3 regions of the Undibacterium sp. GrIS 1.8 genome follow, and region 2 is predicted to be linked to each of the others. Evidence: predicted binding sites of a transcription regulator. Region 2 holds the regulator's gene; each other region holds the start of a gene.
What was found. The regulator sigma-54, encoded in region 2, starts transcription at its own class of promoters, with help from an activator protein. The targets are predictions, from matches to a motif close to TGGCANGNAANCTGCTTT.
Positions count from the first base shown of each region.

Region 1: a site for sigma-54 is predicted at 2,606-2,623, ahead of urtA (urea ABC transporter substrate-binding protein). Genes of this name have one in related genera too.
Region 3: a site for sigma-54 is predicted at 2,173-2,190, ahead of AAKU64_RS00965 (transglutaminase family protein). Genes of this name have one in related genera too.

Region 1 covers NZ_JBEONQ010000019.1:36,396-40,689, reverse strand. Annotated here, with positions in the region: gene urtB (urea ABC transporter permease subunit UrtB) at 1-738, opposite strand, end outside; gene urtA (urea ABC transporter substrate-binding protein) at 1,097-2,350, opposite strand; gene AAKU64_RS10880 (DUF349 domain-containing protein) at 2,913-4,294, shown strand, end outside.
Region 2 covers NZ_JBEONQ010000006.1:79,137-83,430, forward strand. Annotated here, with positions in the region: gene ggt (gamma-glutamyltransferase) at 1-1,210, shown strand, start outside; gene hpf (ribosome hibernation-promoting factor, HPF/YfiA family) at 1,498-1,842, opposite strand; gene AAKU64_RS04395 (RNA polymerase factor sigma-54) at 1,996-3,492, opposite strand; gene lptB (LPS export ABC transporter ATP-binding protein) at 3,510-4,250, opposite strand; gene lptA (lipopolysaccharide transport periplasmic protein LptA) at 4,252-4,294, opposite strand, start outside.
Region 3 covers NZ_JBEONQ010000001.1:229,454-233,747, reverse strand. Annotated here, with positions in the region: gene AAKU64_RS00970 (TonB-dependent receptor) at 1-1,448, opposite strand, end outside; gene AAKU64_RS00965 (transglutaminase family protein) at 2,388-4,294, shown strand, end outside.

The sequences.
Region 1 (4,294 bases), on a different contig from region 2:
GGACACACCATAGAATAAATTACCAATGAACTCGGTACGTGCCAGCCGGGAATCAATGGCTTTTAAGGTCGCGCTGACCTCTGTCCGGATGCTGGCATCTGCTTCAATAAAACTACCGTTGGGATTTTTATCCAGCATTTTTTGCAGCAAAGGTTTGAGCTTGGCATTACTGCTGCCGACTAAGGAAGTGACAGCGGCTTTACGTTGCGCTGCACCGGGTGATTGCAGGTTAGCGGTGGCAATCACCAGTTGTAAAAGCGATTTCACCTCGGGATCGGATTCTTTTGCATAGGCTTTGCTGATGAGCGGTAGCTGTTCCAAGCTGGCATCGGTTTGCAAGCTAGTGGCTGCTGCCAGGCGTACAGATTTGTCTGCAGAAAATAACTTCAGGCCGGAGAGGGCATTGTCGATAGCACCACGCAGACGATTATTGATACTGATCGCATCGCTACCGTCGGGTAATTTACTGGATTTTCCGGTGGCGGGATTGTAGGCATTGTCGCCATCGACGATCAAAACTGCGCCGTCTGTTGTGGTGTATAGCGATTCGCTTTTGAGTGCATTTAAAACTTTGCTGCTATCGTCATTTGCCAGTGCTGCTATCTCGGTGACTGCGGCGATACGGGTATCGGGATCATCGCTGTTTAAGCCTTGTAAAAGTTTGGCATCAATCGCAGCTTGCGCGGCGCAACTCATGCAAAACAGGACAGTCAAAATACTGAATTGGAATATTTTCATAGGATATTTTGAGGTCGATTTTGAGTACTGCCAGACTTACCTTACAGAGATGAAGGTACAAAAGTACAAAAAGGATGTCCATTATTTCTGCGGCTTCCAGGCCAATTATGGTCTGGAGACCGCCAAATCATTGGACGTTGAAAATTAGAAATTTCTAAAAACCAGTTAATTAAGAGCCCACAAAATAATTAAATACGACTTAATACGACCTAATACGATGCGCGTCATTCCTGCGTGCTTTTAGTAGGAATCCAGAGACGTATGTGGATGACAACACGTCTCTGGACTTCTGCCTAGCTAGCAGGAGCGACGGACAAGCAGATAGTTTTTTTGAAGCCCCGCTATCACTATCGCGCTATTACATTTTTTGCTTTGCCTCATTACCAGGGATGTACGGACTCCAAGGTTGTGCGCGAATAGTTTCTTTCGTTTTATAAACGACATTGAACTGGCCATCCGCTTTGATCTCACCGATCATTACTGGCTTATGTAAATGATGATTGGTTGCATCCATGCTTAAGACAAAGCCAGACGGTGCTTTAAAGGTTTGTCCGCCCATTGCTGCAATTACTTTGTCGGTATCAGTAGATTTGGCTTTTTCTACTGCTTGCTTCCACATATAGATACCGACATACGTCGCTTCCATCGGATCGTTAGTCACAGCGGTAGCTGCATTCGGTAATTTTTTGGCGACCGCGTAGTCTTTCCATTTTTTAATGAACTCGGTGTTGACCGGATTTTTTACCGACTCAAAATAATTCCAAGCTGCCAGATGGCCGACTAAGGGCTTGGTATCAACACCGCGTAGTTCTTCCTCGCCGACTGAGAAGGCGACGACAGGGACGTCGGTCGCTTTCAGACCTGCATTACCCAATTCTTTATAAAACGGTACGTTGGAGTCGCCATTGATCGTGGAGATGACGGCAGTTTTGCCACCAGCGGAGAATTTCTTGATATTGGCAACAATCGTCTGATAATCAGAATGACCAAACGGGGTGTAGGCCTCGTCAATATCAGTATCCTTCACGCCCTTGCTGTGCAAAAAGGACCGTAAGATTTTGTTGGTAGTGCGTGGATAAACATAGTCAGTGCCGAGCAGAACAAAGCGCTTGGCTCCGCCGCCTTCTTTTGACATCAGATATTCCACCGCTGGTATCGCTTGTTGATTTGGGGCGGCACCAGTGTAAAACACGTTTTTCTCTAGCTCTTCACCCTCGTACTGCACAGGGTAGAACAGCAGGCTATTAAGTTCTTTAAATACCGGCAAGACAGATTTACGGGATACCGATGTCCAGCAACCAAACACGACCGACACCTTATCTTGTGAAATCAGTTGCCGCGCTTTCTCTGCAAACAAGGGCCAATTGGAGGCGGGATCGACGATCACCGGCTCCAGCTTTTTACCCATTACGCCACCTTTGGCATTGATCTCATCAATCGTCATTAATGCCACGTCTTTGAGGGAAGTCTCGGAAATTGCCATCGTGCCCGACAGCGAATGTAAAATTCCGACTTTAATCGTATCTGCTGCCAATGCCTGTGCCATCCAGGTTGATGCAGTCAAAGCCATAGCGCCGAGTGCGGTCGCTTTTAGTACGGTACGACGTGACATAATTTCTCCTTGGTGTTGAAGTAATAGACGTGTAGTAATGAGCGTAGTTGAGAGCCTGATGACTAATTTATTTGGGTATGTATAAGTGTGTGAGTAATTCCTATTTGGTTGAGAGACAATCGCAGCAAACCATCATCGTACTGAGCCACGACATTGCAAATACTTGCTGCGATAATTACTTTGCCATTTTCACGTAGCAATATCACTGTGACGGACTTCCTAAAAGTAGGAATTATTTGTACGCAATAAAAATAAATAGCAGTTTATGTGCCAGCTTGTGCGCTACGTTCACTACTAGCTACTCAACCCCATATAGACCAAAAGCCTAGATTTGTTTGCTACAAATATGTGCAGAGAAATGGTTTAAATCCCTTCTTTCGTGCGTAGTGAGAATATCTACAACAACTGACAGATGTTGGTGCAAGCTTAATTGCTGAAAATACTGAATTGACAGGGTGAGTGCTTCATCTAGCCGAACCCCATGCCCCCAAGTCGAATCCAGCCGAATTCGGCCGAATCTTGCTATCATGCAGTTTTTGCCCACCTACCAATCCAAACACTCATGTTCGATTTCCTTTTTAAGCGCAAACCTAAAGCAACATCTTCCTCTGCCAATAGCAATTTAGCCGCCGCTAACGCTGCCAGCCTGGCGAGCGTTGCCAAAGCAGATCAACAGCAACAAATTGCCCAGGCGCGTGCCGCTGCCTTGGCTAAGTTAGAGAGTCTGGCAAGCAATCCCGGTGCAGAAGACGCAATCGTTAGCTTGTTATTATCTTGTGATTTTGCTGACGGTCGTTTTAAAGCGGCTAATCATGTACACAGCGCAGCCGCGCTGCAAAAAGTACTGAGCGCAATGCGCAACACAGATAAGCGTGTTGCCAAACTGATGCAGGCACGTTTGGATGTGCTGGCGCAAGCAGATCAACAGCAACAACTGGCTTTGCGCTGTATCAATCAAGCGCAGCAGTTGGGTTTACAAGCTAGCTTAAATCCGCAGCAAATTGCTGATCTGGATAAGTTGGTGGCAGGCCTCAAACATTTTCCCGATGCTTTAAAAGCAGAATTTGATGCCCACTACACGATATTGCAAACACGCTTGCAGGCACAGACGGCGCTGCAAAGACAGGTGCTGGATCTGGTACAGCATTTGACCATATCCCAAGGGATTGCTGACGACGCCCATGGCGCTCAGTTGGATATATGGCAGCAAGCCTTTGATTTATGCTTGCAACAGGCAGAAGCTGTGGCTTTACCTAAAAATTTGCTGGCAGATTTCACGCATAAAATGCAGGCCGCACGTGAACAATGGGCGCAACTACAAAAGCAAAAAATAGCCGATGCTAAAACCTACATATCAGCACCAGTGTCAGCACCTGTAGCTACGACGATTGAATCAAGCACAGAATTTGTCGCTGCTGAAACTTCAGACAGCGTAGATGTAGCGCCTGCTAATGCAATGCATACTGATCCAACATCGACGGAAAAGCCTGCGCAAATTACGACGCCTTCATCAAAGGCTAAACCAGTCAAGCTGGTACAGGTCAGCACAGAGCAAATTTTGGCGGCGATCCAAGATATGGAGGCAGCCTTGGAGCAGGGTAGTGCGTTGCTGGCGCAAAAACTGGAGCGTGAGGTATTGCGTGGTGTTGATCTCAAACACACTGGCTTAAATGCAGAGCAAAAAGAACGTTTATTCAAAGTCCAGAGCGAGCTTGGGCGATTACTGTCATGGGCCAAATGGGGTGGCAGTATCTCCCGCGATGAACTGATCAAAGCGGCAGAAGAATTGCCATCAAAAGAATTGGAACCTGATAATCTGGCAAAAAAAGTAAGCGGCTTGCGTGAGCGCTGGAAGTCTTTAGAAGCTAGCACTGGCGGTGCGGCTAGAGAAATCTGGGATCGCTTTGATACCGCCTGCAATCTGGCCTATGCACCGGCTGCTGC
Region 2 (4,294 bases):
GGCAGAACAAGGCTTTGAGGTAAGTCCACATCTAGCCAGCATCCTCGACGCAGAATACGACCATTTGGGCGCGTGGGAGTCGAGCAAAGCGATCTTTTTTAAAAATGGCAAACCTCTGGTCGCAGGTGAAAAATTAATCCAAAAAGATCTGGCTGCATCCCTCAAGTTGATTGCAAAAGAAGGCGCGAGTGCTTTTTATCAAGGCGCCATCGCAAAGAAAATTGTTGCAGAAATGGCGCAGCATGAAGGCATCATCAGCGCAGAAGATATGAAAAATTATAAGGTCGTCGAGCGCGAACCCGTCAAAGGTAGTTATCGCGGCTATGAAATCGTGGCCATGCCGCCACCCAGCTCAGGCGGCGTACACATCGTACAAATGTTGCATATTCTTGAACACTTTCCGATTAAAGAACAAGGCAGTAATAGCGCACAAAACTTACACCTGATGGCGGAGACCATGAAGCTCGCTTATGCCGATCGTTCTGAATATTTGGGCGATCCCGATTTTGTCAAAGTACCGATTAAAGCACTGACATCACGCGCCTATGCTGATGAGTTATCAAAGAAAATTAATCCAGAACATGCAACGCCGTCCGATCAAATCAAGCCCGGTAAACTAGCGCCTTACGAAAGTGATCAAACTACCCATTTTGCTACAGCAGATCAGTATGGTAACGTCGTCGCAACTACCTACACGCTGAATCTGAATTTTGGTAGCGGCATCGTTGCTAGCGGCACCGGCATTACCTTAAATAATGAAATGGATGATTTCTCCGTAAAAGCGGGTGCTCCCAACGCGTTTGGATTACTTGGTGGCGATGCCAATGCGATTGCGGCATACAAGCGCCCGCTCAGCTCAATGTCACCGACAATTATTTTAAAAGACGGACGACCATTTCTGACCACAGGCAGCCCGGGGGGTAGCCGGATTATCACCACCAGTTTGCAAATTATTATGAATGTGATTGACCATGATATGAATATTGCCGAAGCCAGCATTGCGCCTCGCATTCATCATCAATGGATGCCAGATCAATTGCGCGTAGAAAAAGGGATCACTATCGATACCTTAAACATACTGGAGCAAAAAGGTCAGCATCTGAGATTGTCACCGACTATGGGGCGCACACAAACGATACAAATGAGCAATCAGGGATTTGATGGTTATTCAGATCCGCGCAATCCCGACGGAAAAACTTTAGGGTATTGAGGTTAAATTTAAATGCGTACAAGCTAATCTGTGCGGCTTAAAGAAATGAATAGCTACGAGTGTCGCTTATTTCTCCAGTACCCAATATAAATACTCTCCCCAGGTATATTTTAGTTGTCCATGTAATTACTGGACAATAAGCCATATTTATAAAAATAATATGGGAGTATATTTATATCAGCGCATAATCTTCGCAAAAAAATCAAGTGTTACGTAAACAAAAAAAGGACGCCGGATTGCGTCCTTTTTTGCTATTTTCTAATCGAAAAAGCGACTAAGTCATCTGCTTACACTGGCGTCGGATCGGGTATGTGTTTGATCGCGTCATGTTGATGATTTTGGATTTTGTCTTTATGTTTAATGACTTGTCGGTCCAGTTTGTCGATGAGAGTGTCGATGGCGGCGTAGAGATCTTGTGCCAGGCTTTCAACATGAATATCTTTGCCACTGATGTGCAGATTAATGTCTGCTTTATGGCGTTTTTCCTTTTCTTTGAGCTTGTCCACGGTCAGGATGACGGCGATATCAATTACTTGATCGAAATGCCGCCTGATACGTTCAAGCTTATTTTGCACATGTTCACGAATTGCAGGAGTTACTTCGAGGTGATGTCCACTGATGGTGAGATTCATACTACGCTCCTTGGTAATCTTACTTGTTACAAACATTTTGTCTTAACTCAATTAATGTAAATTTAATCAGACGATGAATTGGCAGACTAATACTTAAATTATTTATTGAGCTAAATTATATATAGCAACACACGAGGATATTTCAAGAACAAGTTACAAAGATTTGCGCAGGCTTACTGGCGGGATTTTCAAGGCCTCGCGATATTTGGCGACTGTGCGTCGCGCAATTACCATGCCTTGTTCTCCCAGCATGTCTGCAATCTTGCTGTCAGAGAGTGGGATTTTCTGGTCTTCTGCTCCTATCAACTGCTTGATGAGTGCACGTATCGCGGTGGATGATGCTTCCCCCCCTGCTTCCGTCGCGACATGGCTACCGAAGAAATATTTCAACTCAAACATACCATGCGGGGTCAGCATGTATTTTTGCGTCGTTACACGAGAAATAGTGCTCTCGTGTAAACCCAGTGTATCAGCAATTTCGCGCAACACAAGTGGTCGCATTGCAACGGCACCGTGCGTGAAAAAATTACGTTGTCTTTCAACTATCGCTTGTGAAACCCGCAAAATCGTATCAAAGCGTTGCCGCATATTTTTGATTAGCCAGCGCGCCTCTTGCAATTGGGAACCTAGCGTACCGTCACCCCGATTTTGCTTCATGATGCTGGCGTACATACTATTAACACGTAGCTTTGGCATCACATCTTGATTGAGTAATACTTGCCAGCCGTTCACTGTCTTTCTGACTATCACATCCGGCACGACATAATCTGAAGCCGCCACGGCAAATTCAGCACCCGGTTTGGGGTTACATTGACGAATAACCACTTGCGCTTCGCGTAAATCCTCGTCATCACAATTAAGGATTTTCTTCAACTTATTAAAATCTCTTTGAGCGAATAAAGTGATGTGGCTCTCAACAATTTTTTGCGCCAGCCGACGCGTCACAAAAGGAATTTTAGGAAAACGTTTAATCTGCAAGGCCAGACATTCGGATACATTTCTGGCACCGACACCGCTAGGGTCAAAGTTCTGCAACATGTTCAGCGCAAAGGATAATTCTTCCGGCTCAACACATAATTCCAATGGCAAGCTGGCATGAATTTCTTCAAGCGTTTCCATCAAATAGCCATTGGTATCCAAGGCATCAATCATCAGCTCAATCAGAGCACGATCACGGGGCTCGCGAATGTTCAATCGCATCTGCTCCAACAAGTGATCTCTGAGGCTAGTTTGTGCTGCTTCTAACTGCGGACGTCCGTCATCTTCTTCTGACGATTTGCTGCCTTGAGGAACATCATCAAAGCTCCACTCTTCTTCATTCGCGCTGGTGCTATCGGCAGAGGCAGCGACTTCGCTAAGCTCGGCATTTTCAGTACTGGCACTTGCAGTAGCTGCATCGCCATTCATTTCTGGCGCGGCGAATTCAGTTTCAGAATTATTCGTAGTCGCACTGATGGCGCCGTCGGCCAGCAAGCGCACTGCATTATCCATAGGATCATCTACCCGCTCCAACATGGGATTGTCGGAAAGTAGATTTTCTAACTCTTGATGTAGCTCCAGCGTGGACAATTGCAGCAAACGTATCGATTGCTGCAATTGGGGCGTTAAGGCCAAATGCTGGGACGTGCGGAGTTGCAGGCTTTGCTTCATCATCGTATGGCTTCCCGCTACATGCGGAAATGCTCTCCCAGATAAACTCGGCGAACCGATTCGTCTTTAATGATATCGTCTGGCTTACCAGTCGCCAACACAGCGCCCTGATTAATGATGTAGGCATGGTCACAAATGCCAAGAGTTTCGCGTACATTGTGATCTGTGATCAGAACGCCGATACCCCGGTTTTTAAGGAAGCGCACAATCCGTTGGATCTCAATGACGGCAATCGGATCGACGCCTGCAAAAGGCTCATCCAACAACACGAAACGAGGATTGGTTGCCAATGCTCTGGCGATCTCTACCCTGCGACGTTCACCACCCGACAAGGATAAAGCCTGATTTTCACGAATGCCGTCAATCTGCAATTCGGCCAGCAAGGTGTCTAAACGTTTTTCAATTTTCTTTTTACTCAGAAATTGATCGTTTTCATCTTTTTGTAATTCAAGAACTGCACGGATATTGTCTTCTACAGACAGCTTACGAAATACCGAGGCCTCTTGCGGCAAATAAGATAAGCCCAAGGTTGCACGTTTGTGTATGGGTAAGCGCGAGATATCAACACCATCAATATTGATCTCACCGGCATCAGAGGGTACCAGTCCAACAATCATATAAAACGATGTAGTCTTGCCAGCGCCGTTCGGACCTAGCAAACCGACCACTTCACCGCTCTTTACTTCCAACGACACGTCACGGACGACTTGCCGCGCGCCATAGCGCTTTTGCAAACCCTTAACTAATAATGTACTCATCTTATTCTTTGACTTTTTTGTCGGATTTTGGAGCCAAAATTAAC
Region 3 (4,294 bases), on a different contig from region 2:
GAGACGGGTTGTGGATTGTTGTAAGTAATCCCCGGTGCTTGATTGCCTGTATCAGCAACAATAAAAAATTGATTTTGGTCCGATCCACCAAAACTATTAATATGTTTCGCTTTACTTTGGCCATAAAGTGCAGTCAAAGTGAGATCGTTCGTGAGGTTACCTGTGTATTTCAGAATCTGTGTTTCGCCACCATTTTCCCCTACATTTTCAAAGTGCTGTGTTGAGGTAACGCCAGTTGGCAAACGGGTGCGAGCATCATTCGTGCTCGTTTTAGCGTAGGTGTAGCCAGAAAAGCTGTTGTCCCGCTTAGGGCTGTCACCCATGAGGGTTAATTCTAAACGATGATCATCAGTAATGTTCCAGTCGAACTTCCCTAAATAACGCTGCAATTTTGCTTCTTGTTCGCGCCATCCGGCAGTAGCGTTATTTAAGCTAGTAGCATTATTACCGGGATTAGTCCCGCTAGTATTTGTTTTTTGTGCTTCTGCCGCCAAGAACATGAATACTTTATCTTTAATAATTGGACCGCCTACATATCCGCCGTACGTCCAGTTCTCTAAAGTGTCATCTTTACGAGCACGAAATAATTTTCCGTTATTGACAGTTGCAGAGCTTGTACCGGGAATTACTGGGAAATAGATGTCGATTACATCAGAACGCAATGATTTTGGTGCGAAGCTAACTGTTCCGCCAACCTCCCAATTATTAGTGCCACTTTTTGTGGTGATATTAATTATTCCACCAACGGAGCGGCCAAACTCGGCGCCAAAACCTCCGGTTAAAACTTGTGCTTGCGAAATTCCGCCAAATGGCAATTCGGATGCACCCAATTGAGTCAATGGATTTGTTACTGGAAAGCCATTGATATAGTACGCATTTTCAGATGCTCCACCGCCACCAAGACTTGCGCCACCGGCATAACGTGGATCCGCCCGTGTTGTGTTGGGTGCCAATTGAATAATTGCGTCCACATTGCGTGTCATTGGAAGCTTATCTAATTCTTTAGCTGTGAAAGTGGCACCATTAGTTGCACTAGAGACGTCAATACGATTACGCCGAGCACTTACCTCAACAGACTGAACACCAACGCCGGAAGCAATCCCAAAGTTTGGCTCTACACCTTGCCCAGCCAAAACATCAAATTCAGAATTAGCCAGTACTGTGGCGTCTTTCATCAAAATGGCTGTATAACGCCCAGGCGGCAAAGCAGTTGCCTGAAATTTACCTGTCGCATCTATCGTGACAGTTCTTGATAAATTGGTATCCGTATTTTTTAAAGCAACTGACGTTGCAGATCCTAGTGCAACTTTACCAAACACAGTTCCGGATGCATTGGACTGCGCCATTACTGCGGGGCTTACGCCTACAGTAAAAACGCCTACCCCAAACGCCATCGTTAGTGCATGCGCCACCAGTTTCTTCTTAAAGACTAGATTTTTCTTGGACATGTAATTTTCCTGATTATATAAGTCAACAATGGATTTTTAAATTGACATCTAAATAGTTATAACTATTTCAATCTGTAACAACGCAGCGAAAAATGTTTCTAAATTCATTTTAGATGTAAATAAAAAAGCCTTTTGAAATTATTAGTTGTAACAACTTGTTTCAAAATGCTTGATGATCATGGAAACATCTTGAAGTGCTCATGTCAACACTAGGGGTTTGTTCGTTCCCAAAAAACAACAGGATATTCCAATGGGGAGTTAATTTTTAGAAAACAATCCTAGACAATTTACTAAATTATTTATCTTTAAATACATAAGTACTTGTGGCGAAAGAGATCGCTTTAATTTAAATTTATGTAAATAACGAGATACATTATTACTACTTATTAGTTATTCCCAATATCAAAAAATAATATGTAAAGAGAGGTAATAATGTGGCTATTTTCGTTTGCGAAATTAGCATTTGCTTACATCCTATTTCTACAAAAACTTAACTAACAGTTGGAACAACTTACTCAGGTGTTATGACTAACTTAGATTAAAAATATGTCCTAAACAATGCGAGCAGAATACAAATTAGGAGAGGGGTAGAATAGTTTTTGCCGCGAGATGATTATGTGAAATTTGTCACATGGCGCAGCGCCATTCTCGTTGGTTATGCTAATGACGCTTCGCTCGCATATGACTGGAGCTTAATTTGCAAAGCCATTTTGTTTAATTTGATAGGCATGAATCCTGCTTTTACAGCCTTAACATAATTTAAATTTTTAGCTATGTGAGTTCTGAAAGATGCGTCAATAAATGTGCTACTTTCTTGTGAAAGACTGATTGAGTATAGATGTAACGCCGCAGAATGCTTTATATGATTTTCCGTTTTACGGACGCGTTTTGGCGCTGCTCTCTAGCGCCGTTTTAACCCTTATCGAAAGGCAATATCGAATGGCTATCCGTGTCGCATTGCATCACAAAACCAGCTACCGTTATGACCGCCTGGTTGCTCTTTCTCCGCATGAGGTGCGCCTGCGTCCAGCGCCTCACGCACGTACGCCGATTTTGTCTTACTCACTAACCGTCGCGCCGGAACAGCATTTCATCAACTGGCAGCAAGACCCCTACGGTAATTACATTGGTCGTTTTGTTTTCCCTGAAAAATCGGATGTGCTGGAATTTACTGTCGATCTGGTTGCCGATATGACGGTGATTAATCCTTTTGACTTTTTTGTTGAGAAATACGCCGAGCATTTTCCTTTTAGCTATCCTGCGCAATTGAGTGCAGAACTTAGCCCTTATTTGCTGACCGAAAAACCGGGTGAATTGCAGACCAAATGGGTGGAGGACGCACGTACTGCGATTCTGAAAAAAGATTTGCTGACCAATGATTTTCTGGTCGCTATCAATCAGCGTTTGCAGGGCGATATCGGATATCTGCTCAGGATGGAGCCGGGCGTACAGACGCCGGAAGAAACTTTAACCAATCGCTCCGGTTCTTGCCGTGACAGTGGCTGGTTATTGGTGCAAATTTTGCGTCAGATGGGTTTGGCGGCACGCTTTGTATCGGGCTATTTAATCCAGCTCACCGCTGATCAGGAAGCATTAGATGGCCCTAGCGGTACTACCGTTGACTTCACCGATTTACATGCCTGGGCCGAAGTGTATATCCCGGGTGCCGGCTGGATTGGTTTAGATCCGACCTCCGGCATGCTGGCCAGTGAAGGGCATATTCCATTGGCGTGCACTGCGTTGCCCTCTTCTGCGGCACCAGTGACGGGCTTTACCGATAAGGCCGAAGTGACTTTCCACCATGAGATGACGATTACCCGCATCCATGAAGATCCGCGCGTGACCAAGCCGTATTCCGACGCCGACTGGAAGGCGATTGATCTGATCGGCCAGCAAGTCGATGCAGATTTAAAACGACAAGATGTACGGCTGACGCAAGGTGGTGAGCCGACCTTTGTCTCTATCGACGATATGGATGGTGCTCAGTGGAATACGCTGGCGCATGGTGATAAAAAACGGGAATTGGCCGGCGAACTGATGCACAGGTTGAAAAACCATTTTGCGCCTGGCGGCATGCTGCACTACGGTCAGGGAAAATGGTATCCGGGCGAACCTTTACCGCGCTGGGCTTTAAATATTTATTGGCGGATTGATGGTCAGCCGATGTGGCTGGACGCCAGCTTATTCTCGGATGAGAAAAAAGCCGATGGGTATACCAATGCCGAGGCATATCTGTTTATGACGGCGCTGGTTAAAGCGCTATCACTGCCAGAAGGTAGCCAGATTCCAGCCTATGAAGATGTGATGCAACAGGCGCAGCGCGAACAGGGTTTGCCCGTCAATTTAGATCCGCTGAAAGCTGATTTAAAAGCGCCGGAAGAACGTCGTCGTTTAGCACGTTTGCTGGAGCACGGCCTTGGCGAAGTGGTTGGTTACGTCTTGCCGCTGAAGCCAAAAGACACCGATCCGAGCATCTCTTTGGGGGTTGCCTGGCGGACCTCGCCGTGGCCAATTAAGCGCGAACATTTATACCTGATCGATGGCGATTCTCCGATGGGTTTACGCCTGCCACTGAGTGCATTGCCTTGGGTGCAGCCAGAAAAAGAAATCCATGAGTTTGATGTAGACCCGTTCGCCCCGCGCACGCCTTTGCCTTCTGCCAAAGACGACAAACCAGTGACCAGTAATAGTGCAACAAATGCCAGTGTTGCTGCTGACAAAACCAAGCCTGCTCAATCAGTGCCAACAATTGTTTCTTCAACTAAAACAGCCGCGAGCGGTACAAGCCCGGCACCGCTGACAGCCGCGATGGCAGCACATGCCGCAGTGGTAGCGGCTGCAACCTC